3 regions of the Rossellomorea sp. ABR4_012 genome follow, and region 2 is predicted to be linked to each of the others. Evidence: a T-box and tRNA genes for the amino acid it is inferred to sense, from the RefSeq annotation. Region 2 holds a T-box; the other regions hold tRNA genes.
What was found. A T-box is a leader RNA that pairs with one kind of tRNA and senses whether it is charged. The one in region 2 lies ahead of argS (arginine--tRNA ligase), so its partner is inferred to be a tRNA-Arg.
Positions count from the first base shown of each region.

Region 1: it has a tRNA-Arg gene. The T-box ahead of argS (arginine--tRNA ligase) is inferred to sense a tRNA for this amino acid. The anticodon was not compared.
Region 3: it has a tRNA-Arg gene. The T-box ahead of argS (arginine--tRNA ligase) is inferred to sense a tRNA for this amino acid. The anticodon was not compared.

Region 1 is NZ_JBSWVK010000001.1:979,761-989,830, forward strand. It holds gene ACXAFV_RS04810 (hypothetical protein) at 1-351, shown strand, start outside; gene ACXAFV_RS04815 (response regulator transcription factor) at 354-725, shown strand; gene ACXAFV_RS04820 (ATP-binding protein) at 712-3,573, shown strand; gene ACXAFV_RS04825 (DUF6454 family protein) at 4,292-5,221, shown strand; partial or broken gene clpP (ATP-dependent Clp endopeptidase proteolytic subunit ClpP) at 5,474-6,073, opposite strand; tRNA gene ACXAFV_RS04835 (tRNA-Arg) at 6,312-6,383, shown strand; gene ACXAFV_RS04840 (GNAT family N-acetyltransferase) at 6,598-7,017, shown strand; gene rpoN (RNA polymerase factor sigma-54) at 7,229-8,551, shown strand; gene ACXAFV_RS04850 (glutaredoxin family protein) at 8,892-9,137, shown strand; gene ACXAFV_RS04855 (sugar-binding transcriptional regulator) at 9,378-10,070, shown strand, end outside.
Region 2 is NZ_JBSWVK010000001.1:105,474-115,543, forward strand. It holds gene ACXAFV_RS00520 (D-alanine--D-alanine ligase) at 1-976, opposite strand, end outside; gene ACXAFV_RS00525 (dicarboxylate/amino acid:cation symporter) at 1,283-2,470, shown strand; gene ACXAFV_RS00530 (GNAT family N-acetyltransferase) at 2,593-3,144, shown strand; gene ACXAFV_RS00535 (TVP38/TMEM64 family protein) at 3,181-3,837, opposite strand; gene ACXAFV_RS00540 (BsuPI-related putative proteinase inhibitor) at 4,044-4,532, shown strand; gene ACXAFV_RS00545 (hypothetical protein) at 4,703-5,473, opposite strand; gene ACXAFV_RS00550 (FtsW/RodA/SpoVE family cell cycle protein) at 5,968-7,143, shown strand; T-box leader at 7,199-7,403, shown strand; gene argS (arginine--tRNA ligase) at 7,642-9,327, shown strand; gene ACXAFV_RS00560 (hypothetical protein) at 9,367-9,888, opposite strand; gene ACXAFV_RS00565 (YqaA family protein) at 10,027-10,070, shown strand, end outside.
Region 3 is NZ_JBSWVK010000001.1:1,515,942-1,526,011, reverse strand. It holds gene clpX (ATP-dependent protease ATP-binding subunit ClpX) at 1-257, opposite strand, end outside; gene tig (trigger factor) at 620-1,903, opposite strand; gene ACXAFV_RS07410 (tetratricopeptide repeat protein) at 2,065-3,075, opposite strand; tRNA gene ACXAFV_RS07405 (tRNA-Arg) at 3,228-3,304, opposite strand; tRNA gene ACXAFV_RS07400 (tRNA-Arg) at 3,490-3,566, opposite strand; gene ACXAFV_RS07395 (metallophosphoesterase family protein) at 3,791-4,294, opposite strand; gene ACXAFV_RS07390 (XTP/dITP diphosphatase) at 4,310-4,906, opposite strand; gene rph (ribonuclease PH) at 4,922-5,659, opposite strand; gene ACXAFV_RS07380 (GerMN domain-containing protein) at 5,783-6,856, opposite strand; gene racE (glutamate racemase) at 6,988-7,788, opposite strand; gene ACXAFV_RS07370 (MarR family winged helix-turn-helix transcriptional regulator) at 7,798-8,256, opposite strand; gene ACXAFV_RS07365 (helix-turn-helix domain-containing protein) at 8,509-8,733, opposite strand; gene ACXAFV_RS07360 (acyl-CoA thioesterase) at 8,881-9,351, opposite strand.

The DNA.
Region 1 (10,070 bases), 870 kb from region 2:
CCTGAATATGATTCTCTCACAGATATCAGTGTCAGCCCGACAAAAGACAGCTATGAAATCCGGATTCCTTGGCAGCTCTTGAATATCAAGGATCCAAGCCAGAGAGAGGCGATGGGGGATGTCTGGAATAACGGGCTGGATTCAAGCAGGACGATCGACGGCATAAAAATCGGACTGTACGAAACGAATGGAAATCAAACATTTTCTTATCCGGAACGAAAAGCAAACAACATGGATCCGGCTGGATTTTATCATTACTCCTGGGGAACCTGGAATCAGCCTGCATTTCATGAGAGGTTAAAACAGTCATATTACGAAATGAAGAAGGCTTTTGAAAAAGGAGAGGACTAACCATGGCGAAGATCTTAATTGCCGAGGATGAAGAAGTATTGAGGATGCTTGTGGTAGATACGCTGGAGGATGAAGGTCATGAGCTTGATGAAGCATCGGATGGCCAGGAAGCCATCACAAGCATCATGGAAAATGACTATGACCTGATCCTTCTCGACTATATGATGCCTTTATATACAGGCCTTGAAGTCATTGAAAAAGTACGGAGCATCCCGGAGAAAAAAGACGTGAAAATCATGATGGTATCGGCAAAAAGCCAGCAAGCGGATAAGGAACGAGTCATGCAGTCCGGTGCCGATTATTTCATTGCAAAACCTTACAGCCCGATGGAGTTAGTACAGCGAATCGAGGGCATTTTGAATGAAGAGAATTAGGGAGTTCTTCCAAACGAGTCTGCGGAATCAGTTCATCGGTGTAATGAGCAGTTTCATACTGATCTTTCTGGCCGGTGCTGCGTGTTTATTCTTATACGATCAGTACATTACGAGTGAATATCAGGAACTAAGAAGTAAGCTTGATGAAAAAGAAGGGGTAGCAGAACGTCTCAATAAGGAGTTTAATCAGGCTTTCTTTGACGCACGCGGTTATATCGCATTCGGCAGAGTTGAATTTAAAGAGAGCATTTATCGTCAGGAAATAGAAGTGGAGAATGCTATTGAAAAATTAAGGACGATTGCGACAGAACCCGAGGATCAAAAATTTACAAAAGATGTAGAAGAATTCTCTTCTTACTATTTTCAGCAAGTTGTCGCAAATGCGATATTCAATTATGAAAACGGCGATATAGAAGCTGTCATGAAGGCTTCGGCTGACGGGGCGACTGCTTCCATCGATACCTTCCAGAATCAGTTGAACAGATATGTCACTCAGATTGAACAACAGAGCGATGAAGCATATCAAGAAGTTCAGACAAAGGAATCCATCAGCCAAGGTGCATTCGTTCTCTTCATCTTCCTGATGCTCCTGGTATTGATGAGGATCATGAGGATCCTTGCCAAGCAGATTGGATCACCCCTCACTCAAGTGGCAACTGCAGCTGAGAGAATTGCAGAAGACGAATCGTACCGGCGCTGGTCCTTTGAAAACAATCGCAAAGATGAGATCGGGAAGGTGTCACGCGCGTTTGAAAAAATGATCCATAGAATCCAGTTGAAGGAAGAGGATTTGCTTGCTCATAATGAAGAGCTGGTTGCCCAGCAGGATGAGCTTGAGTCACAGCAATCCAAGCTTGAACATTTACTCAATGATGCCAATATCCGTGAGGAACAGCTGGAGCGGCGCAATGATTTCATCAATGGGATTTCACATTCCCTCAATAAACAGGAAGTACTGGACAGTATCGTACAAACGATGTGCGGAGTCCTGGGCGCATCCCGGGGCATGATTGTCCTGTTGGATGAGCATAAGTCCCATGCTGCCTTTGGGATTTCTGAGAAGGGCGCGAATCAATTCCTGGGCTATATGTACAATGGTTTACACCAGCGTCTGTTTGAACAAAAGGAACCTTTCTCCATTAAGCGTGAATTGGTGGATTCAGAAAAGGGCTATCATGAAGAGATTTCATATTCCTATGATCTCTTTATCCCCGTCCTATCGTTGGAAAAAGAAGTGGAAGCCATCATGGTCTTCAGCCGCTTTGGACAAGATTTCAGCCCAGAAGAGATCGAAGAGTATAGAAGCCTAAGCAAACAAATTTCGATTTCCCTGCAAAAGATTCACCTTTTCGAAGAATCGGAAAAAGACCGCCATATGAATCAGGACATCCTGAATAATATCCAGGAAGGGATTCAGCTCGTTGATAACATAGGAAACAGCCTGTTGATGAACACGAAATTATCGAAAATCATTAAAGGCGAACTATGCACTCTTCAGCAGGCTCATTATGAGGAGTGGAAGCAGGCCCTTCTGAGTCAGGTAGAAAATAAAAAAGGACTCAACAAATATTATGAAATGGTCATCGAAGCAGGAAAAGCCGGCAGGCATCTTCATACGTACCACCTTGAGGATGGCCGGACGGTCTATCAGGTATACTCGGAATCCCTATATCGCGGGGATGAGAAAGTAGGGACCATCTTCGTTCACAGGGATATCACAAAAGAATTCGAAGTGGATCAGATGAAATCGGAATTCGTCTCAACCGTCAGCCATGAACTTCGCACCCCGCTGTCGAGTGTCCTCGGCTTCACTGAATTAATGCTGACCAAAGACTTAAAGCCAGAAAGAACGAAGAAGTATCTGACAACGATCTATCAGGAAGCGAAACGATTGACGTCTCTTATCAATGATTTTCTAGATGTCCAGAGAATGGAATCCGGCAGGCAGACCTTTGATAAACGGTACGAAGATATCATCCCAATCATACAAAATGTCATCAGTACCCAGAAAGTCAATGCACCGGATCATACATTCACCATTGAGAAAGAAACGGATTGTACGATGGTACTTGGCGATAAAGATAAATTATCTCAAGCCTTTACGAACCTGATCAGCAACGCCATCAAGTATTCTCCTGATGGAGGGAATATCACCGCACGGGTTTATGAAAAACAAGATAAGGTGTTCATCAATATCATCGATGAAGGCCTGGGAATCCCGGACGATGCATTCCCGAAATTGTTCACAAAGTTCTATCGGGTCGATAATTCAGACCGCAGAAGAATAGGTGGAACAGGATTAGGCCTGACGATCGTGAAGGAAATTATCGAAAACCATGACGGCAGTATCAGAGTAGCCTCTGAAATTGGGAAAGGAAGCACATTCACCATCAGCCTGCCGATGGTGACCCTGCAAACCTTTAAGGAAGAAGAGAGCAGCGGGGACGGAATGACGATCACTGTCATAGAAGATGATATCAACCTGGCTTCTTTACTGACCACAGAACTTTCAGGCAGCGGATTCCAAGTGCAGCACGCCAAAACCGGGGAAAGTGCGATTGAAAAAATCAATAAGCACAAGCCAAATGCGGTCGTCCTGGATATCATGCTGGAAGGAAGCATGACAGGATGGGATGTTCTCGAAGCCCTTAAGGCAAATGAAGAGTTGTGCGACATTCCAATCATCATTTCATCCGCACTTGATGAAAAAGAAAAGGGAATCACACTCGGCGCAGTCGACTATCTCGTGAAACCCTATCATCCAAGTGAACTATCAAAAACCATCCTCCACCTGTTACTGAAACAAGGGAGAAATGGGGAAGTGCTCATCCCGTTTAAAAAAGAATAAAAATTGAAGACCATTTTTGAAGGCCCGTCCCAGAATGCGTTAACGTATCAACGCATCGAGGGACGGGCCTTTGGTGTTTATGGAAGCCTCTTTTCGCATAGATTGTTGCTATTTTGACCATCCTTATAAGAGGTGATAAAATACTCAGATAATGCCTTTATTTTTTCTCATAGTTCAGATGATAACTGCAATTGTCATAAGCCAAAAACAGGAATGCTTTAATTTATATGATTGAAATTCCTTGTAAAAATCATCGAGAGTAGCTTCACCTCTACTAATTCTATGTTGATTAGTACAAGCAAAAGTTTTAATATTATTATCCTTTAAAATTTGTAATGTATCTCTACTGAACGAATATGGAAATAAATCTTTTGGATGTATAAAGTGTCCATTGCCATAGTTCCATCACGGTCAACAAAAACTGCTTCAATATTCATTGGTATGGTATTCCCCCTTTTATTCCATATTCAACTTTCCTTCCCGTTCGCTGAATAAGCCTCTCTTTACGTAATACCATAAAAAGTAAATTATTCCTTGTTCTAATTAAAAGCAACAATTTTTACGAAAAGAGTCTTGTGAATTATTTAAAGCTGATGTAATTTCTGTGTAAAATCTTTGTAGGAATCTATCGTTCCTTCTAATTTGCTTTTAAAATGCTAGTGAAAAGGGATAATGCCAAATTATTTCTTTATCACAGATAGTCATTAGGAGGAATCGTATGAGAAACGTAATGGCATTACTTACAGGTGTTTTGTTCATCAGTATGATATCAACGGCAGTAGTTGCGGAAGATAATCAGAATTTGGAAGGTTCATTCAAAGAGCTTTCACGCAATACTGAATGGAAAAAAACAGATCGGATTGAGCTTCAATTCGATGCCTATCATCCTCAAGGAATGACAAAGGTCGGGGATACATACTATATGTCTTCTGTAGAAATCCTTGAAAAACCCGAGAAATATGAGACTCCTGAAAATGGATATGACCGGTCTGCCGGGAAAGGTATCGGCCACTTATTCATTTTCGATGAGCAGGGGAAATTATTGAAAGATATTAAGCTGGGCGAAGCTGATATGTATCACCCGGGCGGAATTGATTTTGATGGGGAAAATATTTGGGTCCCTGTTGCAGAATATCGTCCAGATAGTGAGTCGATTGTCTATAAAGTTGATACAGATACACTTGAAAGCAAAGAAGCATTTCGTGTGAATGACCATATCGGCGGCGTCGTTCATGACGATAAAACGGGGAAAAATCTCGGTGTCAGCTGGGGATCCCGTGAATTCTATGAATGGGGAAAACAGGGTAAAGGGTTGAAGAAAGAAAAGAATGACAGCCACTTCATCGATTATCAAGACTGTGAGAATGCAGGCGGAGGGAAAATGATTTGCAGTGGTATTGCCGAATTGAACAATCCGGCATCCGAAACAGGAAAATACGAACTTGGCGGTTTAGCGCTGCTGGATATGAAAGACTTTTCTGTTGAACATGAAGTCCCTCTTGCTGAGTTTTCTTCCCAAGGGCATGTCATCACTCGTAATCCAGTCTTTTTAGAAGAATCTGATGGCAGGCTTCAACTTTTTGCTGTACCTGATGATGATGACGAAGCGTCGCTTGTCATTTATGAGACAGGTATAGATGAGGAATAAACAGGGTCATTCGCTATTGAGGAACCTCACTTAAACTCAGACAAGTTCATCACATCATCATTCTGAAAAATGATCTCGTAGTTGCTGCGGGGTCATTTTTTTGAAAGGGATTTTCTCGTAACAAGTATTCGTTGTTGTAGACAGTCTAAATAGTCTACAGTATTAATACGAAAAGCAACAATCTATTAGAAAACAGCCTTATGAAAAAACCCCGACGGCATTAACCGTCGGGGCAGTCTCTCAATAAGAGAATTATTTATTGTTCATTTCGTTGCGAGTGATGATGCGGTCGATCAATCCGTATTCAAGTGCACGTTCAGCAGTCATGAAATTGTCTCGGTCCGTATCTTTTGAGATCACTTCAAGCGGCTGCCCAGTACGGTCTGCAAGGATTTGGTTCAGTTTTTCGCGAAGGAATAGAATACGCTTCGCAGCGATTTCGATTTCCGTCGCCTGACCTTGTGCTCCGCCAAGTGGCTGGTGAATCATCACTTCTGCATTTGGAAGTGCAAGACGTTTACCCTTTGCACCTGCAGCAAGAAGGAATGCACCCATAGAAGCAGCCATACCGATACAAATCGTTTGTACATCAGGCTTTATGTACTGGATTGTATCGTAAATCGCCATTCCGGCCGTAATGCTTCCGCCAGGGGAATTGATGTAGATGGAGATATCCTTCTCAGGGTTTTCAGACTCCAAGAAAAGAAGTTGTGCTACAATAGAGTTCGCCACATTATCATCGATGCCGCTTCCAAGCATGATGACACGGTCTTTTAACAGACGCGAATAAATGTCGTACGCACGCTCACCGCGGTTTGTTTGTTCAATAACTGTAGGAATTAAGTTCATCCTTCGTTCCTCCTTAGATACGCATTTTTCTTTTTAATAAATACATATTCACTTTGTACTGTAATCATACACTGTTGGTCAATAAAGGTCAAACCTAACGCATCAGTGAATCATACACTATGTAATCCTTTCTACATCATACCCATCCATTCCTTTTTTAAACAGAGAAAACGTATTGCAATCCTCAAAAAAGTAACTTATAATATACTTTCGTACGATAGTTTTTCAAAATCCTATACATGCCCTCGTGGTGCAACGGATAGCACGTAAGATTCCGGTTCTTAAAATGGGGGTTCGATTCCCTCCGAGGGCGTACGATGAAGCGTCTCAACTCTGAAAAAGTGTTGAGACGCTTTTTTATGTACGAACTATCATTTTTATCACGCTTCTTTGGTTAAAAAACATTTCCATTGTACGGTTAACCATTTAACATAGATATAAGTCTGCATAATATGGACTAACTTCGGAATTTGTATGAAATCGAATCTATTTATGGACATAAATATCAATCAGGAGTGGTGTGAATCATGGAGTATGAGTTTGTCGAAAAATTGACCGATGATCAGATTCAATGCCTGCATCAGTTATTTCAAGCGGAATGGTGGACGGCAGACCGTGAGTTAGACGATATCAAAGTCATGGTGGAAAACTCAGATGTGATTCTAGGAATCTGCCAACCAGAAACGAATGAACTTATTGCTTTTACAAGGGTCCTTACAGATTATACATATAAGGCATTGATCCTCGATGTCGTTGTGAAAAGAGAGCATAGGGGTAAACAATTGGGAAAAATATTGTTTGATAGAGTGGTCGAACATCCTTCGATAAAGAGGGTCAAACATATTGAACTATATTGTAAACCAGAGATGCTCGCATTCTATCAACGCTGGGGATTCTCTGAGGAATTGGGAGAACTGCACTTTATGAGGATGACAAGGGGTTCTTAGTTCACTGTCAGAATGGTACATATAGTTGGTGTTTTTGAGAAACCTTCAAGATGCAATGGAGCCTTCCACGTGTCCTTCTACTAATCTTGCAGACAACCATACATCTTTCCCCCTTCACCCTCATAAAATGAAGGTGAAGAAACCGTTACCAAACAATTCCCATTAACGAAAGCCCCATTTTCATGTAAAATGAAGGGAGGAGGTTAGAAGGATGAATTTGAACACAGGATTATGGCAAAAACAACAAATGAAACTTCAAATGACACAGCAGCTTTCTCAAGCCATCACCATCCTCCAATATTCCACAATGGAACTGAATGCTTTCCTTGAAACGAAGGCATTGGAGAATCCCCTCATACAATTAGAAGACCCCGTTATGGACATACCCAATCGAGGAGAGTCTTATCAATATAAAGGCAAAGACGCGATAGATTTCACAGAGTTTCTATCAGTCTCGAAGAAAACGCTTGAGGAACATCTTTTTCTTCAATTAAATTTGAAATCGCTTTCTAATGTTGACTTGAAAGTCATGAAAGACCTGTTTTACAGCTTGGATGATAACGGCTATTTGCGAATCGAGACAGAAGACTTCCTGTCCCGGAACAACCTGCAACCGTTTCAGCTGGAACACTATATCGGCAAGCTGCAGGAATTGGAACCTGCAGGAATCGGAGCGTGCTCCCTTCAAGAATGCATTTCCCTTCAATTAAGGCGCAAGGATTCCACGGAATTGGCCCTGGCGATAGTGGAGGGGCATTTCGATGATTTTGCCGCGAAAAGGTGGAAGGGAATCGCGAAAGAATTGAATGTGGAACTGAAAGACATCCAGAAAGCCGCTGATCTCATCCAGCAATGCAATCCGCGTCCGGGCGCCATTTACAGCGATGGACCTTCTCATTACATCGCCCCGGAATTAATGGTGAAAGTAATGGACGAAAAGGAAGTCACCGTCTCATTATTTGACGGTACGACAGTTAAAGTGATCTATAATGACGAATATAAGGATTTTCTTGAGCATCACCCTGATAAGGAAGTCGGGAGCTACCTTCGGGAGAAAGAACAGGAATTTCAGTGGCTGCTTCAAAGCTTACAGCAGCGCAAACAGACGATTCTAAAAGTGGGAAAATTGATTGTTGAAAAGCAGAGACCTTTCTTCCTGGAAGGACCAGCCGGCCTGCAGCCCCTGACGTTAAAAGAAGTAGCGGAAGAAGCCGGTGTCCATGAATCAACGATCAGCCGTGCTGTGAAAGGGAAGTATATGCAAACGCCATATGGTATCTTTGAAATGAAATACTTCTTCAGTGCTGCCATCAAATCGGCCCATTCAGAAGACAGCGGAGCCGCTTCTTCCACGACGATCAAAAATGAAATCCAGCGCCTTGTGAACGAAGAAGATAAGAAAAAACCGCTGTCTGATCAGAAAATCGTCAATATGTTAATTGATAAAGGTTACGACGTTTCGCGCCGGACCATCGCAAAATACCGCGATCAGCTCGGGATATCTTCTTCAACGATGAGGAAGCGGTATGAATAGAGCTGGGAAGCATCACGGTTAGCGGCCGAATTGTGGGATTCAGACCAACCCGAGGTATTGCGGACAATTTTTTCTGGAATACCGACGAAAAATAGAATTTACAAACATTTTCTCGGGTTTACCACCAATAATTAATGAGTTACCAACAATTTTCGATTACTTACCGACAATTCTACATCATCCGACAAATTTCGCCGAATTGGTCACATGCCCATACCATTTCCAACGAACCAGCATATATAGTACTATCGGTTGTACCAGGTACAAACATCCTGAATTGTACCAGGTACAACTCACACTATACACTCGGCCCATAATCACTTAACGGAGGACCAGCCCAATGAACCCAGTCATCTTCTACACAAGAAACCAATGCCATCTATGCACCGACGCCAAACTAAACCTGAAACTCGTCCAGGACGATTTGAAGTTCGACATCATTGAAAAGGATATCGACCAAAGCGATGAGTTGACGGAACGTTTCGGTTTGATGATTCCTGTGGTGGAATACGATGGAGAAATCATTCAATACGGGCAAATTGACTATTTTACACTTAGCAAGCGTTTACATGAAAAAACTCAGTAGTTTCTAGTTGAATTACGATTTCCACCCTGATAGAATGAACGTTGAAAGCAGGGATGAATTTTTTTTGGAGGTAGTGGGACATAATATGTCTATGCGGGACTTTTTTAGTCCAACGGCATGATTCTGCAAAAGTACAGAACAGCCTTCCGCAATGCAGCGTGCAGTGTTTAAATGCGTGATACTTGTGGAACTACATTTGCGAAAGGCAGTCACTCACTTCCATGTAAGGAGCTTTTACCGATGGAATCCATTATTGATATACAAAAGCGATTATTACCAGACCTGCTTGAAGTTATGCAAAAAAGGCATCAAATTCTCCGTTCGATTCAATTCTTACAGCCGGTCGGCCGCAGGAGTCTCGCGCAGAACCTGGGACTGACGGAACGGGTGCTTAGAAGTGAAGTGGAATTCCTGAAGAATCAGGATCTCATTTCGATCAAAACGTCCGGGATGATCATGACCGAGGATGGCATGAAGCTGCTGGATAAAATCGAAAACATGATGAGAGAGATTTCGGGAATCAATGAAATGGAGAAAAAATTACAGTCTTTACTCAATCTTAATGAAATTGTCATCGTTCCTGGGAATAGTGATGAGTCTCCTTGGGTAAAAGAAGAATTGGGGCGTGCGTCAGCTTTTAGTATGAAACAGCGCCTTGAGGGGAATAATATCATCGCTGTGACTGGCGGTTCGACCATGGCGGCTGTAGCAGAAATGCTTACACCCGACTTTTCCGGGTCCGATACCTTGTTTGTTCCTGCGCGGGGCGGAATCGGGGAAGATGTAAAGAACCAGGCCAACACGATCTGCGCGAAGATGGCAGAGCATACAGGGATGCGGCATCGCGTTTTGTATGTTCCCGATCAGGTTAGTAAAGAAGTTTACAAGTCCTTTTTAAAAGAACCAATGATTAAAGAGGTCTTAAATTTAATT
Region 2 (10,070 bases):
GGAGCGGGAACATGCTGAATGGCGTGAAGCCAGGCATTGTGTTTACTTCGTTCATGTAGATCTGGCCATCTTCAGTGAGGAAGAAGTCTGCACGTACGAGTCCGGAGCAGTCAAGGGCCTTGAACGATTGGATCGCAATCTCTTTCATTTTTCCGTATGTGTCCTGATCGACCTCTGCAGGAATGATCAATGCCGTATCTCCGTCTTCATATTTTGCCTTATAATCATAGAAATCCTTCTTCGGAACGATTTCACCTGCAACGGAGCAATCCGGCTGGTCGTTACCAAGGACTCCAAGTTCGATTTCACGTGCTTTTACGCCTTCTTCGATGATGATTTTACGGTCGAATTGGAACGCTTCTTCGAATGCAGCCGCCAGTTCTTCTTTGGATGTACACTTGCTGATTCCAACAGATGAACCAAGGTTTGCAGGTTTTACGAAGCAAGGATAGCCGATTTCGTTTTCCACCTGTTGATAGGCCTTCTCCGGGTTTGCTTTCCAGTTACTGCGGATAAACCACGTGTAGTTCACCTGAGGGATTCCCGCTTGTGCAAACAGGTTTTTCATGATTACTTTATCCATCCCGGCTGAAGATGCAAGGACCCCGTTCCCCACGTAAGGAAGGTTCAATAATTCAAGCATTCCCTGAACCGTTCCGTCTTCTCCATTGGGACCGTGAAGCAGCGGGAAGATCATGTCGTAGCCTTCGCTGTCCTTAGAGTCGGCAGGTGTAATCGCCGTACTTAATGCATTAGGGGAGATTTCTTCTCCGTCATTGAATTGAAGTGCTTTTACATCTTCAACAGGAGCATTCAATTGAGGACCTTTGATCCATTGCCCTTCTGCTGAAATGAAAACAGGATGAATTTCATATTTATTTAAGTCCAAGGCTCCGATAACCGCCTTAGCTGTTTGCAAGGATACATTATGTTCGGCTGATTTACCGCCGTACAATAAACAAAGCTTGGTTTTCATGAATGAGTTACCTCCAATATTAACAATAGATGTTTCTATTTTATCACTTTCATCTCAAAGGGAAAGAATGATTAGATGGAAAATGAAAATTACCTCCAATGTCCTTGATTCATAAGCCATCCCTCATCTAAATTCGGTCTCTATATATGTATGTTTACCCAGCCTAGTCCCGCAACAGTGAGATGGGCTTTATTTTATCAGAATACATTTAAGATTCCGCCTATTCGTTTTCCTCTTAAAATATTATTCTTCTGGGTGTATAATCCTTCTATCAAAAACATTTGTACATTCAAGGAGGACATCTGGATGAGAAAGCTTGGTTTACTGCCTAGGATCCTGTTGGGGATCGCGTTAGGTATTGTCATTGGTTCGATTGCACCAGAATGGATCGTGAAATTATTCGCTACGTTTAATGGACTCTTCGGTAATTTCTTAGGGTTCGCGATTCCATTGATCATCATAGGCTTCATTGCACCCGGGATCGGGTCAATGGGCAAAGGTGCCGGAAAGCTGCTGGGACTGACTACCGCTCTTGCGTACGGTTCCACAGTTCTTGCAGGACTGCTTGCATATTCAGTCGCTAAGAGTATTTACCCATCTCTCTTGGCAAATCAAACTTCTCAATCATTTGAAAATCCAGAAGAAGCTCTCTTAAAAGGGTTCTTCACAGTGGACATGCCTCCGGTGATGGGTGTGATGACGGCGCTCTTGATCGCTTTCACCCTCGGTCTCGGAATGGCTGCCATTAAAGGGGACTCCCTCCAAAAGGGAATGAATGAGTTTAGAAGCATCATCGAGCTGGTGATTGAAAAAATCATCATCCCTCTTTTACCGCTTCATATCCTTGGTATTTTTGCCAATATGACGCAGGGGGGTCAAGTAAGTGCCATCATGTCTGTGTTTGCCAAGGTTTTTGTGATGATCATTTTATTGCATGTTTTCTTTTTGGCAATCCAATATACAGCTGCCGGCACATTGCGCAAACAAAATCCGTTCGTGATGATGAAAGGAATGCTGCCTGCATATTTCACAGCATTAGGAACGCAGTCATCCGCTTCCACAATTCCGGTTACACTCGAACGCACGAAGAAATTGGGTGTCAGAGAACGCATCTCTGATTTCTCGGTGCCGCTGCTTGCAACGATCCATTTATCAGGCAGTACAATCACACTTGTGAGCTGTGCGATGGCTGTCATGTTCATTCAGGGTGAAGCCCTGCAATTCTCGCAGCTGTTTCCATTCATCCTCATGCTCGGCGTAACCATGATCGCTGCACCTGGAGTTCCTGGCGGTGCCGTGATGGCAGCCCTCGGTCTGCTTGAATCCATGCTCGGTTTCGGTCCGACCATGACATCACTCATGATCGCTCTTTACCTGGCTCAGGACAGCTTCGGAACTGCGTGCAACGTTACAGGCGACGGTGCCATCACGTCCATCGTCGATAAACTGACGAATAAGAAAAAAGCTGCCACCTCAAACGTAAAAGCAAGCTGATATCGAAGGCCCGTCCCTCGTCGCTTTAAAGCGACGAGGGACGGGCCTTCTTTTTGTAAAACAGGAAACATACACTCTCTTGTAGAAGTAATATAAAAACCAAACCAAAGGAGTGCAGCTTGTTGAACAAAACCAGTAAAAGGATAATACTTAGAAAAATAGAAGAAAACGACCTCGAAACGCTATGGAACTACATATACAAAGAAGATTCACCAGAATGGAAAAAGTGGGACGCCCCCTATTTTAAGCACAAACAGGTTCCTTTCGAAGAATATAAACGCTCTTTTCTTGCCAATATCGATAAAAATGATGACCGCCAGCGCATCATTGAAGTACAAGGAAAAATCATCGGAACGGTAAGCTACTACTGGGAATACGAACCGACAAGGTGGCTCGAAGCGGGGATTGTCATTTATGATCCCGGCTATTGGAATGGAGGCTATGGCACCGAGGCATTATCCCAGTGGGTCGATCATCTATTTGAAACGAAGGAGATCGGCAGGGTGGGTATCACCACCTGGTCTGGTAATGACAGGATGATGAGGGCCGCAGAAAAAATCGGCTTGAAGCTTGAAGGAAGGATGAGAAAGTGCAGATATTATAATGGTGTTTATTATGATTCGATTCGGATGGGCATGATTCGAGAAGAGTGGAACCAGAACCATGGCCATTAGAAAAAAGGAGGAAACACTTTTTTCAGTTTCCTCCTCCTATTGATCATCCTTCGAGTCACCAAACCAGAACTTCAATTTCTTTCTCGTGAAGAAAACAAGCAAGGAAAGAATGATAAACATTGCAACAGCCACATAAAGATGCATCCGGTCTTCCCCGCTCAATCCGGAACCAAAGAAGACGAAACCGATCGTCCCCGGAATGATCCCGATGGCTGTAGCGGCAATATAAGGAAAGTAGCGTACTTTCCCTGCTCCCGCTATATAACTGACCAGATCAAAATTCAAAAACGGCAGTAACCGGAGGATTAGTATATAAAAGAAACTATTCTCAGCCATTTTTTCACGGATGGCGTTCATTTTGGGGGAGGGCTTTCTCCAAAGCTTCATTCCAAGGAAGCTTGATGCCACATACGCCACTGTTGCACCTCCAAGTGCTCCGATGAAAATGAAAACAATCCCGTTGTAAGGGCCAAACGCCAAGCCGGCAGCGATTGAAAAAATGGAGGTCGGAAACAACACCAGCGGTCGGAATGTCAGAATTACAATGAAGACAATCGGTGCCCACCAGCCAAACGAAATGATCCAATCCCTGATATCGTGGGGCCTTACTTCCCAAAAGCTGCGGCTGACCCAGACGAGGATAAGGAGTAGGGCAAAGAATCCAAGCATCCTGAGTATTTCTTTTTTCTTCATTGCCTTACCTCCCATCCTTTTAAGGCTAAATAGTATCTGTCGAGTGTCTGCTTTCTTCCATTGTACTGCCCTCTCATAATAAAACCAAATCTACCGAACTTTTAATCCAACATCTTCTGGGTGATTTGTCTTACTTTAATAATAAGGATCAAAGTAGTGAAACTTTTGTGATTTTGGTAAGTCTAATAGAATAGAGGTGATAGGACATGAAGAAGCTGATCATTGCACTGACAGGGGCACTCGTCCTCGGTGGTTTAACCGGATGCGGAACCACCCAAGAACCGGAACAAAACGAGACGGAGACGAGCGGCACCCCTGATTCAAATCAAGCAGAGAAAGGGATTGTTGCAGGTAGTATGGAGCCTTCGTTAATCGAGCAAGAAGCAAAGAATGGACAGCTGGTCTATGAATATAAAATTAAAAATCAAACGGAGAAAGAAAAAACCTTTGTGTTTTCGTCCGGTCAAACCATCGACTTCGAAGTAAAAGATACAAATGGCGAAGTCGTTTACCGTGACTCTGAAAACAAAATGTATACGCAGGCCATTCAAGAAATCACGCTGCAGCAAGGCGAGGAATTTTCACGGAACCTGGTTCTGCCGAAGCTTGACAGCGGATCATACACTCTGACAGTATGGCTGACAGCCAAGGGAGAAAGTCAGTACAAAGTAGTGGAGGACATACTCGTGCCATAAGGAAAAGGATTAATCCAAGTAAAGAAGTTCATTCAACACCACCGGTTGATGAAGCCCTTTACGCAGATTAATCCTTCTCTTATTCTGGCATGGTATTTAAAGAGTAAACAAGGTGCGAAACCGGATTTCATCCCTATACTCTATTCACCACTTTTTCCGCTTGTGCCTGCCTAACGGATAGAGGAACTCCAGCTTTTCGTTTTACGATCGAAAACAAGCAAACCATTTGCAGGGGATTTACTGAATTGCTGATAATCTTCAATCATTTCATCCATGTTGAAATAGTCACCGATGACCCAGATAGGGATTTCGATTTTCCCTCTGCTTACAATGGCCTTTTCAATGGAAATGATCATCCCTTCCTTTATTTTTTCTTTAAATGAAGTGATGATTTGAGAACCGACATCCGGATACTGCTTTTCCTTTTTCATGCCGAATAACCCTTTACCGCCTTTGGCACTTCCCAATTTCGCCGCTACCGTTGAGCCCAATAGTTGATAGAAGGCATCAAAATCACGGTAATAGACTTTATTAAACCATCCATCATCGTGTGAAAGGTAAGCGTATCGGTTATTCAATTTCGAGTAAAAAGGGGCATCGAGCGGTTGTTTCAGATGCCCCATATAGAGAAGCTCTGCAATTTCCTGTCCGTTTAATTCATTGACTCCCGCTTCTTCGTCAAAATCGATCCAGCAGAAGTCACCGTAACTGTCCACGTTGTCATTTATGATCCTGTTCATTTCTTCCTGCTCAACATATTCAAGATGAGTGTGAATGTTAAAGGCACCATGCTCATACTGATGCTTGATCAACAGTAAATTCTTCAGAGGCTGCGGTGTATTTAAAGCAAATTCCTGAAAATTAATCCCGTAGGAGACGACATACTGCCGATCTATATTTTTATGCACATAGATGATATCTTTTGTTTGCTTATTCTTCAAAACATTCCCTCCATCTGATTTCCACGATGCGTATCTAATAGTATCTATTTTAGCAAAGAAATGGGGATATCGTTCTTTTCTATTTCATTTCAAAATGATGACAAAAGTCGCAGGGAATTGTCGAAAAAAGTCATTCAGCAGGAACAGTAACTTATGAAGCAGCTCTAAACTTTATAGGACGCAGTGATACAGAAAGCATAGAACCATCGTTATAGTGTAGAAATGCTTGTTTTTTACAGATGTGACTATTCTAGCTAAATATCTGTGGAAATGTTACATTTGAAATCGGGACTTTTCTGTTTTGACTTTCCAGAAGGGTCATGTAATATATGGAAAAACAATCATTACATACCTATACAAATTCTTCTTTGGGAACAACCCCTCTATATAATTGGCTGAAAAGAAGGGAAATCCGGATGGCAGCCAGTAGAAATTTTCCTTCATTTCTATTAGACTAGGAATGTGAAATCTTACGAAATTCAGGTGAAATGATTATGGAAACTCGCCAGCGTTTTGCTGATAAATTTGACTGGGGTCTTGTCTTTTTATTGATGATGTTTTTTATCGTCAGTGCCCTTGGGATAAGCAGTGCTCAAACCTCAGGTCAATATGGAACAAATTTTGTTATTCGACAAGCTTTTTGGTATGTTGTCGGGGGAATTATTATCGCAGGTGCTTTATTCTTTGATTCAGAACAGTATAAACGCCTTGCTTGGTATATGTATGGCGCAGGGATTCTCCTGCTGCTTGTACTGTTGATTTCACCGGAAAGCATTGCACCCTATAGAAATGGAGCCAAAAGCTGGTTCATGCTCGGACCGCTCGGTTCTATACAGCCTTCGGAATTCATGAAGACATTTCTGATTCTCGCTCTTGCCCGTGTGATTACGAACCATAATGAAGTCACCACCCGGAAAACATTACAGTCAGACTTTCAATTATTATTGAAGATCGGATTTACCACCCTTGTTCCCCTTGCTTTTATCATGAAGCAGCCGGATCTTGGAACATCTCTTGTTATTTTAGCCATCATGACAGGTATCATCCTGGTTTCAGGGATCACTTGGAAACTGATCGTTCCTATTTATGCTTTTCTAGGGGTGGTCGGGGGCATCCTTCTATCGCTCGTCATTTGGGCTCCGGAGTTCCTGGAAAAGTACACAGGTTTCGAACCCTATCAATTTGGACGGATCTATGCCTGGCTCGATCCTTATAACTATTCCAAGTTGGAAGGATTCCATTTGATCAATTCTTTGAATGCCATTGGGTCCGGCCAGATCTTTGGAAAAGGCTATAGCGACGGGGAAGTATATATCCCTGAAAATCATACCGACTTTATCTTCAGTGTCATCGGTGAGGAATATGGATTCATCGGCGCGAGTGTCGTTATCAGTTTATTTTTCCTGTTGATTTATCACTTGACCAAAACAGCCCTGGACACGAAAGAGCCATTCAATGCCTATGTATGCGCAGGTATCATCTCGATGATTACATTCCACGTTTTCCAAAACATCGGAATGACGATTCAATTACTGCCTATCACAGGAATTCCGCTTCCGTTCATCAGTTACGGGGGAAGTTCCTTGATGGGGAACATGCTGGCTCTCGGTATTGTATTCAGTATGAGGTTTCATCATAAGACGTATATGTTCTCTTCAGAAGATTCGTAACATTAGGTGTTGTATTTATCTCCAAAATGTGTAAAATAATATCTAACTATATACAGGATATTCTATGATGAAGAGAGTAATTCTGACGTGGATCCCTTTAGCGAGCCAGGGTTGGTGCAAGCCTGGTGTGAAACCCGGAATGAAACGCACTTCTGAGAAGTCTTTCTTGAAATCAGTAGGGAAAGACCGGATAAAACCGTTAATCAATGAGCGCCCTTCGGGAAAAAGAGTGGTACCGCGAGCTAAAACTCGTCTCTACATTTATGTAGAGACGGGTTTTTTTATTTTTTCCTCTGTTAATCACCGCTGTTGATTTCCGTGCAAGACTTCGCTTTCCGCGGGTGACCCGTGAGCCTCCTCGTCGCTCCGCTCCTGCGGGGTCTCACATTGGCCACTTCTCCCGCAGGAGTCTACGTCTTGCACTCCAATCAACAGCTAGAACTAGTTAAACTAACCCTAGACTTTAACAGAATCAATTATTATTCGGAGGTGGAAACGATGGATTTAAAGAAAGTATTAGCCAAAGAAATAAATTCCCAGGTTCTTTCTTCTTGGTCCGAAGAAGATATTTATACGTTAATTGAAACACCGAAGCATGCCCATCTTGGGGACCTTGCATTCCCCTGTTTTAAGCTGGCTAAGGAATGGCGAAAAGCGCCTGTTGTGATAGCAGGCGAACTTGCCCAGAAGCTTTCTTTCCCCCTATTTTCAAAAGTCGAAGCAGCAGGACCTTATGTGAATGTTCATTTTGATTCAACCTTTGCCGGAAAGGAGATCGTCTCTTCCATTCTTGAGCAAGGTATCCATTACGGTTCCCATTCATTCGGGAAAGGCAAAACCATTGTGTTAGACATGTCTTCACCTAACATCGCAAAGCCTTTTTCCATGGGCCACCTTCGCTCCACCGTCATCGGAAACGCGATTGCCAATCTAGCGGAAAAATGCGGGTATGAAACAGTAAAAATCAATTATATCGGGGACTGGGGCACCCAGTTCGGGAAGCTGATCGTCGCGTTCAAAAAATGGGGCGATGAGGAGAAGGTAAGAGAAAACCCGATAGCCGAATTGTTTACCTTATATAAAAAATTTCACGAAGAAGCCGTTCTAGATCCTTCCCTTGAAGACGAAGGACGAAAAGCCTTTAAACTTCTCGAAGATGGAGATGAAGAAATCACAAAGCTTTGGAAATGGTTCAAGAAAGAATCACTCGAAGCATTTAAGACCATCTATTCCCTGCTTGGGGTGGAATTCGATTCCTATAACGGTGAAGCTTTCTTTAATAACAAAATGGAAGAAGTGGTAGAACTGCTGGAAGAACATCAGCTTCTCGAAACCTCTCAAGGAGCCAAAGTCGTATGGCTGGAAGATGAAACCCTCCCTCCTTGCTTAATCAAAAAAACGGATGGCGCCACCCTCTATGCCACAAGGGACTTGGCAGCCGCCCTTTACCGCCAGCGTGAATATGCTTTTGATGAAGCGCTATACGTGGTGGGACAGGAGCAAACCATCCACTTCAAACAAGTAAAAGGAGTGCTTGAAAAGCTGGGATACGAATGGGCAAATGCCATGAAACATATTCCGTTTGGCCTTTACCTTAAGGATGGAAAGAAAATGTCGACGCGTAAAGGACGCGTCATCTTACTGGAAGAAGTGCTCCAGGAAGCAATCAATATGGCCGGGGAAAATATCAAGAAGAAAAACCCGCACCTCAAAAATGCTGCAGCTGTTGCACGGGATGTCGGGGTTGGGGCAGTTATATTCCATGATGTAAAGAATGACCGAATGAACGATATAGAGTTTTCCCTCGAACATATGCTGACCTTTGAAGGAGAAACCGGCCCTTATCTGCAGTACACACATGCAAGGGCGCAATCGATCCTGAGAAAAGCGGATGCATCCTCACCTACGTTCGAAGGGCTGGATGACTCAGCCAGCTGGGAAGTAATCAAACAGCTTAGACTATTTCAAGAAACGGTGGAAAGAGCATGGAAGAACTACGCTCCTTCCATCCTTGCAAAATATCTGCTAGAGCTTGCCAAGTCGTTTAACAGCTACTATGGAAATACAAAGATCATCAACGATGACCCAAAACAAGGATCCCGTTTAACACTTGTCTTCGTCGTTGCGTCGGTTTTATCACAAGGGCTGACTGTTTTAGGTATCGGATCACCGGACGAAATGTAGAATACCTAAAAATCTTGTCATTATTTCCCGAGAAATGACTTATCTCTTTCTCACTTTCTTTTCTATGCGAATCAGCAAAAAGATAAAAAAGAGCAGCACCATACCAACCAAACCAATCATTCCCCACTTCTTTACAACACTTTCATCAAGATCATCTAACGTGACTTGTTGAGAAGGGGGAACCCCTTTTCCAAGTGATCTTTCTTCTTCTACCTTTTCATCCGCTGAAAAACTACCGCTGCAGGCTGTAATCCGGTAATTCCCTTTATCCTTTTCAGCATAAAATATGTATTCCTGATTTACTTTAAAATGAAAACCGCATGAAGAATTGTCGGTATACACATATACCCCGCTCTTGTTTGTTCCTTTCCATACTTCCGTCACTTCCACCGCACCCATTGTAGAAGCTTCATTTACGTCCACTACATTGCCTCTGAATACCGCACCTGCTTCTTCAAACAACAGATCCGGGCTTCTTTCAACACATTTACAGGCCAGCCCGTTTATGGGAAAACCGATCAAAAATGCCAAAAGTATGACTGCTGCAGCCACTCTCTTCATTCTTCCACCTCATTCTCCCTTTGGGTTTTTGACAAAACAGATATTTCATGACGCTCTACTCAAAAAATGATATACTTTCTTATGTTATTCATAAAACAACGATTGACAATATTTGCATGATGATAAAGGAGATATCTTATGTCTGAATTACTTCACTCTTTTGAAGCCTGGCTGCTGGATTA
Region 3 (10,070 bases), 1.4 Mb from region 2:
GCAAGAGACTTTTTAGCCTGTTCCTGTCCAATGACGTATTCGTCGAGAATTTCACGGATTTCCTTTGGTTTCGGAACATCCTTAAACTCAACTTCTTCTTCCGTACCGAGTTCTTCCTCCACGATTTCAGTGCAAAGCTCGATACATTCATCACATATATAAACACCAGGTCCTGCTACTAATTTACGAACTTGATCTTGCGTTTTTCCGCAAAAAGAACATTTTAATTGTCCTTTTTCATCATTAAATTTAAACAATGTATTTCACCCCTTCATTAATACTGCTTCAATCAATCACAAATTGATTATGGACGACCGTGTACTTGCTTCTTCTCACCACTAAGTTATGTATTGCATTTTAGCACAGTATATGTTTGTAAAAAAATTATACGATTCTTAAGAATCATCTTATTATGTATCGGACATTTTAGCAAATATTTTACTTACATGTTTTTATGTATATCAGTATGGAAGAAGACTGCAAGCATTGTCAGAAATTTAACCCCTGCTTATTAAGGTTTATCCAAAATTGCAGATTATTATTCTTTTGTACGATTGAAAATCAACTATTAATTGTACAAAACAAGGCGCGAATCGCGCCTTGTTCCTATTTATTATTATTATGCTTCTTTGCTGTTATCAACAAGGAATTCTACTGCTTTACGAACTTTCAGGTCCGCTTTAAGTGTGTCAAGACCGCCTAGGGCTTGCTTGATGTTGTCAGCAGACATGTTGTACTGCTCAGCCATTTTATTTACTTCTTCTTCTGCTTCTGCATCAGTCACTTCAAGATTTTCAGCTGCAGCGATTGCTTCTAACGTAAGGTTAGTGCGTACACGCTTGCCTGCATCTTCTTGCATTTGACCGCGAAGATCTTCTTCTGTTTGACCAGAGAATTGGAAGTAAAGGTCAAGATTCATACCTTGCATTTGAAGACGTTGACCGAATTCTTGCATCATGCGGTCTACTTCACTGTTTACCATTACTTCAGGAATTTCAACTTCTGCATTTTCAGAAGCTTTTTCTACAAGCGTTTCACGAACTGCTGTTTCAGCTTCGTTCTTCTTGGATTCTTGAAGACGCTTTTCGATTTTTTCTTTAAGCTCTGCTAATGTTTCAACTTCTTCATCAGCATCTTTCGCGAATTCATCGTCTAATGCTGGAAGTTCTTTTGTTTTGATTTCGTGGAGTTTCACTTTGAATGTTGCAGCTTTTCCTGCAAGCTCAGCAGCATGGTATTCTTCAGGGAATGTAACTTCAACATCCTTCTCAACACCCGCAGCTGCTCCAACTAATTGCTCTTCGAATCCTGGGATGAATTGTCCAGAACCTAATTCAAGAGAATAGTTTTCAGCTTGTCCGCCTTCGAACGCTTCACCGTCAACGAATCCTTCGAAATCCATTGTTACTGTGTCGCCTTCTTCAGCTTTTCCTTCTTCTTTCACAACAAGCTCAGCTTGTTTTTCTTGAAGTGAAGTAAGTTCAGCTTCAACATCTTCAGCCGTTACTTCAGTTTCCATTTTTTCTACTTCAAGACCTTTGTAGTCTCCAAGTTTCACTTCAGGCTTCACTTGTACTTTCGCAGTGAAGATCAACTCTTTGCCTTTTTCCATTTGCTCAACATCGATTTCCGGACGATCGATTGGCTCGATGCCAGTTTCTTCGATTGCTTGAGCATAAGCTTCAGGTAAGATGAAGTCTAATGCATCTTGATATAGAGCTTCTACACCAAAGCGCTTTTCGAACATACCGCGAGGCATTTTCCCTTTACGGAATCCTGGTACATTTACTTGCTTTACAACTTTTTTGAACGCAGCGTCTAAACCTTCGTTTACTTTCGCAGCTTCTACTTCAATTGTAAGTACTCCTTGGTTACCTTCTTGCTTTTCCCATTTTGCAGACATACTGTTCCCTCCAACAATCTATATTTGATTCTAATTTTTTACGCATAGTAGTAGATAGTCCCGTGTATGAATCTAGCACTATCATCGTAAATATATAAAAATCTATTCTATTGCAACCATTATATTATAACATACAGCCTCATTCTTTCAACAGAGAGCAATTAAATTATCGGTGAAGAAATTTCCTCTAGCTCATTCAGCTGCTCAAGCAGGCTTCGGCATTCCTCACATTCTTCGATCTTCTCCTTCAATTCTTCCTGGAGAATAGTATCGGCAAACATTCCCGCTGTATAATATCCGTAAACGATGGACGCACTGCTCGGACCCCCTTGCAGTTCAAATGGATACAGAAGGAAAGAATGTCTCTTAACCAATTCAAGGGCATGTTGATATAGTGTGGGATTCCGCTGTGATAATAGGTCTTCCAGCTCTTCCGTCACTTTTATAAAAAAGTCGGTTTCAAACACATCCTGCAGTGAAGAAGGAGCGACCTGCACTTCTTTATTCAACTTACTGATTAAAATTCCCTTATCAAATCCATGTTCACGTAATACATTCAGGATCATGGACTGCAGAAATGGATGCGAATCCCCGTCCCCTAAATAAGAAAGGAGCTCAGGCAGATACGGACGGATATTCTGATGAACCAGCTGGGCTGCGATCAGGGTCTGTTCCTCGAGACTCTTATCTTTCAGGATGGAGGTCTCCGGAATTTCAGGTGTTACTTTCGTCTCGCTATCCGGCTCTTTTCCATCCCTTACTTTTTCACTGAAGTGCAGCAGTTTCTTGAAATGCTCTTCCTTTTCAAAAGGCACCTCTTTTTCGTCAAAAAGTGCGTGTATCGTATCAATTACATCTTGATGCTGATGAAGCTGGATGAGGATCATCAGGTACATATCGACCACCTCGAAATATTCCCCAATCCCTTCAAGAAGCATTTCTTTGCAGATCACTTTTGCTTCATCATATTGTTTATTTTCATAAAGGGCTAATACCAACGCTGTATTGATATCAGGATTCTTCGGATCCATTTCATACGCTTGGGTCAAAAGGTCTGCTGATTCCTGGATATCCCCGTTCTCGAGGGACTGAACCCCTTTTTCAAGGAGCCTCTCCTTCAATCCGGGAAATTGCAGGACCTTTCCTTTTTCCTCATTGTTTTTCTTTGTCATGTTTTGTACCCGCCTATACGTATTAAAGATGGTAATAGTGTAGCATGAGAGGTTGGAGAAAACAAAGATTATAAGGAGCCGGTCTATACTTCAACAATATGAAGAACGAAAAAAAGCCTGCCGATCGGCAGACTCGATGTATGTAGGTTCAATGGCGTCCCAGGAGAGATTCGAACTCCCGACCTACAGTTTAGGAAACTGTTGCTCTATCCTGCTGAGCTACTGGGACAATTTAATCAATATTTTCACAAAGCGGTAACGTTAATAAATATTTTCTTTTCCCTTATAATTGAAATAACAAGGGATCCGGTTCAGTTAGGATAAAAAAGAGATACTCACACATTCTAATTATCTGTGTCAGTATCCCTTATCTGTTCAAAACCCTGTTAAACCAAGGTATGTATGTAATGATAGTGGCGTCCCAGGAGAGATTCGAACTCCCGACCGACGGCTTAGAAGGCCGTTGCTCTATCCTGCTGAGCTACTGGGACAATTCAGTTTTAAACATCCGTTTTTCAAGGACAATATTTATTATATTCACATAGCATAAAGAAGTCAATACATTTTCAAAAAAAGTTTTCTGAAATACTTTTAACCTGATCGCTAACCTCTCTACCAATTTATTATATCCTTTGCCTTCCTGTTTGAAAAGCAAAAGAACCCTCTAAATAGAAGGTTCTTTAAACAATCGTTCATATGCATTTATAATCAATTTCTAAAGCGTGAACTCCTGCTCCTCAACCACTTCATGTTCATGAGCCAAAAACTGCACCTTGACCATCTCTTCCGAAGCTTCCACCAAAGCATATGTCCGCTCCTGTCTTCCACGGGGCAGCAAAATGCTTCCAGGATTTAAAAACAGCGTACCGCCCGCCATTTCCGCTCCGAGTGTATGCGAATGTCCGAAGAAGACAAATTTTGCACCGGCTTCCTCTGCTCTGTAGCGAAGTTTCATCAATGACATTTTGATGCCGTACAAATGGCCGTGTGTAATGAGAATGGTGTCACCATCTAATTCTTCTATTAAATCATCCGGGAGACGGGCATCCATATCACAGTTTCCGCGAACCGCTAAATAGTTTGAAAGTGCTTCATCATCGGCACTTAGTTCTGAGTCACCGCAATGGATCATCGCGTTTACTTCACCATCATATTTCTCAGCCAGTTCTGTAATTTCCTTTCTCGAACCGTGGCTGTCGCTGACAACTAAAAGCTTCATGATTTCCTCACCCTCTTAAACGAAGTCTGTAATCAGTGCTCCCAATTTTTTCAGAGCGTTGCCCCGGTGACTGATGCTGCTCTTTTCTTCCGGTGTGAGTTCGGCCATCGATTTCCCCAGGGAAGGAACAAAGAAAATCGGATCGTAGCCAAATCCGTTTGTTCCCCGTCTTTCCTGAAGGATCTGCCCTTCACAGGTGCCGTTTACTGTGCGTGTTTCCATACCTGGACCTGCAATCGCCAGTACACAGTGAAAGCGTGCATTCCGGTCGCCATTAGGGACATCTTTCAATTCCCCCAGCACCTTGTCCATGTTGGCTTCATCGCTTTTTTCTTCCCCTGCATAGCGGGCGGAATAGACTCCCGGCCTGCCATCCAATGCATCAATCGCTAAACCGGAATCGTCAGCAATCACCAGATCACCCAATTCTTTCGCTACTGTTTCAGCTTTCAATATGGCATTTTCCTCAAATGTCGTTCCTGTTTCTTCAACGTCCTCGATTTGAGGTAAGTCTAGTAATGTTTGTACCTCATATCCATAGGGAGCAAACATATTTTGAAATTCCTTTGCTTTCCCCTTGTTTTTTGTAGCGATTATTACACGTTTTGTCATAACTGTGTCATCCCTTTATTGAATTCTTTGCGCCAATTCGCCAAGCGCACTTTTTTGCATTTCGAATAGTTCCTGGATTCCAACTTGCCCCAGCTCCAGCATCTCATGCAGCTGGTTCATGGTGAAAGTAGCTTCTTCGCCTGTTCCTTGAAGCTCTACAAATTCCCCTTCACCGGTCATGATGATATTCATATCAACCAGGGCTTTGCTGTCTTCAATATAATTAAGGTCTAGCACTGAGCCGTGATCTTCAATGATACCTACACTCGTTGCAGCTAAATAGCTCTTAAGGGGAAAACGGGAAATCTTTTTATTATCCTGTAATTTCCCAAGTGCCAGGGCCATTGCCACGAACGCTCCTGTGATGGAAGCCGTTCTGGTACCACCGTCCGCCTGGATGACATCACAATCAATCCAGATCGTTCTCTCACCAATGGCATCCAAATTCACTACCGCCCGTAATGCACGCCCGATCAAACGCTGGATTTCCATCGTTCTTCCAGAAATTTTCCCTTTGGAAGATTCACGGATATTTCTTGTTTCCGTGGCTCTCGGCAGCATGGAATACTCCGCGGTGATCCAGCCTTTGCCGCTGTTTCTCATAAAAGGAGGTACGCGCTCTTCAATACTTGCATTACAAATCACTTTCGTATTTCCAACAGTGATCAGTACAGACCCTTCCGGATGCATCACATACCCCGTTTCGATTTTCACTTCACGCAGTTGATTCTTTTCTCTTCCATCAGCTCTCATATCTTATCCTCCTACATAACTCGTTTTCATTCATATGTAAATAGTCCATCTCAAAAAGATAAGAGGCGGCATCAGCCAACCTCTTTTTCATGATTCTATAATAGTATATCAAAAAATGATCATTTAAAAACTAATTGCATTCACATTTTCAGGACGAGTGACTGGTTCAGTGACCGGTTCTCCATCTTTGCTTACTGTGGTCGCTTCACCATTGACCAGTACAGACACACCTTTAATCCCTTTTTGTTCCGTCAAGGAAAGAACGAGTGAATTCAGCATATGCTCGGATACTATTTTTTCTTCCAGGCTTCCATACACCGCTTCATTGAAATTAAGGGTTACTGTCCCGTCTTTCAGAGATGGATCATCCAAAAGTTCCGCCCCGGTAAAATCACTTGCCAGGTACGAACCGTATCCCGGTCCCTCGATGAGTTCTTTTACGACCGCTTTAACTTCATCCGTTTCGTTTGAACTTACCCGTTTTGTTACAGGCACATAGTACGTCGCAGAATCAGTCTGAGAAACATAATAGACAGTTACCGGTTTTGTACTGGTCGGGTCGGCCACTCCGCTTGTATCTACATTTATCCCCATTTTTCTGGATAAGCCGGATTCATCGATCGGTGTTCCGTTAACAGGCATTTCCGTTAACGGATAACCGTTTACTCGCAGCTCGACTTTTTCAACTGAATCAAATTGAGTCAGCGTCCAAGTGACTGATTGAAGGATTTTTTGCTCATCTTCGGGCTGATAGTTATTGAATTCAGGTGAGAAGTCGGCGATTGCCTTCCCATCTTGGATGTTGACTGTGACCTGGGTATCTGCCGGCAGCACCGCTCTGAATCCATTAGGAAGGACATTCTGAACAGGGCCGTTAACCACCAGATATTCAAGCGCCTGTTTGGCGACACTCTCATTATTCGGAAGAGGTAACGACTGGGAAACCACATATCCATTCTTATCGATCAAATAAAGCTCTGTCATCACTGTTTTTTCCACGGCTTCATCGTTGCCTGCCGTCTCTTTACCTTCTTCATTCTTTGCCGTATCTAGTTGCTCACCTTCTTTTAAGTGTGATACTTCCTGCGGCGGATCAATTTTTTCCTTCTCCCCAAAACTTAACAGTCCGCAACCTGAAAGATATACTGAAGATGCTAACACCGTTACAGCAATTGATACTTTCGCTTTTTTTGACATCGCGAAACCTCCTAAAAGACAGTTTGTACTACATGTATACGAGCCTTCGTAATGAAATAGACCGAAACTTTTTAGAAAAGCAGACAAACTTTTTTTAGGAGAAAATAATTAAAACCATCCAGCCAAGACACTCAGTCTTGAAGCCGGATGGTTTCAGCATGGACTTTCCCTATATTCAGCCAATCAGAGGCGATTTGTGAAAATAAAATGGAAGAACCTGTTGTGAAGAATCGGTGCTCTGGCACTCTGATTCCTCGGTATAGGAGGTTGTAATAGTCCAAAATCGTACTGATTTCCCTGGCGGTCTCATCGCCGGAGCTGATGACACTCACTTTATCCCCCATGAACACCTGTATTTTTGACTGAAGGAGGGGATAGTGGGTGCAGCCAAGGATCAATGTATCAATGTCTGTTTGTTTCATGGAAGCCAATGTCTCCTTGACAATCGAATCAGCCGTAGCACTGTTATACTCTCCGCTTTCTACCAAAGGGACAAATTTAGGACAGGCTAAAGGACTTACCTCCAGACTTCCATGAAGCGAATGAAGAGCTTCTTCGTATGCTCCGCTGTTTATCGTCCCGACGGTTCCAAGCACACCGATTTTCTTATTATACGTATGTTTGATCGCCGCCCTGGCTCCAGGATGGATTACGCCGATGACCGGGATATCCAATTGCGTCTGGATTTCATCCAGTACTACTGCAGTCGCAGTATTGCAGGCAATGATTAGCATTTTCATATCATATTGCAATAGATACTCTGTCATCTGCCACGTGAATTTCTTCACTTCCCCGGCCGACCGGGGTCCGTATGGACATCTTGCTGTGTCACCCAGATAATAGATCGTTTCTTTAGGTAATTGGCGCATGACTTCTTTTGCCACCGTCAATCCGCCAACACCGGAATCAATGATGCCAATTGGTTGAATCACTTTATTCCCTCACTCTGGTTTCATTTCTTGATGAAGTTTAGCTAAATTTCTCTTCAATCCAAGTACCTCTTCCTCTGAAAAATCCCCGAGGACACTCTGTAAATAATTTTGCCTTTTTTCAATGACTTCTTCAATAATTCTTTCGCCCTCTTTTAGCATATGAATGCGGACGACCCTTCTGTCATTTTCATCCTTGACCCTTTCAACCAATTCATTTTTCTCCATGCGGTCAACAAGATCCGTCGTCGTGCTGCACGCAAGATACATTTTATTTGAAAGGTCGCCGATCGTCATGTCTCCATATTCAAATAACCATTGAAGTGCAATGAATTGAGGAGGTGTAAGTGTATATTGACTTAAAATCTCGCGTCCCTTTTGTTTAATTATGGAAGATATGTATCTCAAGTCTTTTTCTATATCCGCTACCACTTGCAAATCGGATTTTAGCTGGACTTCTTCTTTATTCATATAATAATTCTCCTTTGACTGACTATTACTTATTTGACTTCATCACTTTTTCATGAAGTGATCGTTATCTGTCACTTATCATCTTCGCAAGTTTACCTACTAGCATTTTCTCCTTTTTCAAGGGAAATTTCAAGAAAAGTTCGGGATAAGGTTCAATATAAATACCATATAAACTAAAAGAGACTGACTCTTATTGGCACAATAACGGTTTGTGATAACCGGGTAATTGTTCATAAGAATCAGTCCCTTACTTTAAAGCTTGAGTTCCCCCATGCGAAGAAGCTCTACAACAGCCTGTGATCGCCCCTTCACTCCAAGCTTTTGCATGGCGTTGGAAATATGATTTCGAACTGTTTTTTCACTGATGAATAAATCACTTGCTATCTCTTTTGTTGTTTTATCTTGGACTAACAGTTCGAATACTTCTTTTTCTCTCTTTGTGAGCAACGGTTTGTGTGTAAAATCATTGTCCTTCAATTATGGTAACCCTCCTTGCCTTCGCCAGCTTTAAACCGCGGGGATGGGTATTGTCGGTCGTCAGAATATCATATGTGAAGGTACGGTTTAGAGTGACATAGAGAAGAAGTAATTTAAAAAATAGGCAGTGATTCATTCACACACGATTTATGATGATGGGGACATGACTGATGGGCAGTCAAATTTCTTTCTCATCTCTTCTGTCCAAGGAACACCTTTTCCCGTCTTACGTGAAATCTGTACCATCGTTCCTCTGCCAACGAAGCAGACATCTTGCTTTTCATTTACGCCCATATAATGCAGATCGACTGAAGAGTTTCCTACACTGGCTGCTTTGACATAAACATTCAAACGTTCGCCAAAGTATACTTGTTTCAAGAAGTCGCATTGCAGATCTGCTACAACCGGAATCGTATCATGATCGGCCTTTACCCAATCCTGCATGAATCCCTTGTATTTAAAAAAGTCGGTTCTCGCTTCCTCAAAATATGTAAATGGAATCGTGTTGTTTAAATGTCCAAACATATCCGTTTCGGAAAAACGAACCTTTACCTCTATGGAGAAATGAAATTCTTTTTGCCATGTGTCTATATCTTTAATGTATGTAATATGTTTCAAAATGGCTCCTCCTTCTGTACATTTTAAAAATGAATGAATATTCATTCTTTTTTGTTTATTATAATCTTTTTTCCTTCATATAGGAACCGTTAAGCTCCAAAAACTTCTCAGTGGGTTGATCCATTTAAACCGCTTATTGATTTCCGTGCAAAACTTCGCTTTCCGCGGGCGGTTGGTGAGCCTCCTCGCCGCGATGCTACTGCGGGATCTCACCTAACACGCTTCTACCGCAGGAGTCTTCGTTTCCACTCCAATCAACCGCTGGAATCGGTTATGAATCTGGATAAGACTACACAAATAAATCCTGAAATTATGGGTGGCAGCTTATCTTAGTTCGTCTGGTTCCTCCTTTTTCTTTGATGGAACAGAAGGTAAGAACACAGCACGAAGGCAAAAAATCTCTCTTGTGGTTAGCACACAATATATTGTAAGCACTGAATTGAAACTATGTAATGATATATTTAAAAGTGCTTTTTAGAGAAAACTCAATAAAATTCCAATACTACATTAAAAACACAGAGTGGATTGAAGCGGAAGGCATTTGACTCCGACGGGATATAGAGGAAAAGTCGAGACCCCACAGGAGCGCAGCGACGAGGAGGCTCGACTTCCTCCCCGCGGAAAGCAAATGCCTGCAGCGAAAAGAAACGGTCTGAGATTTCGAACAGACTATATTAAAGACCCTTTTATTTTTAAACGAAAGAAAAAAGCACTTCCCC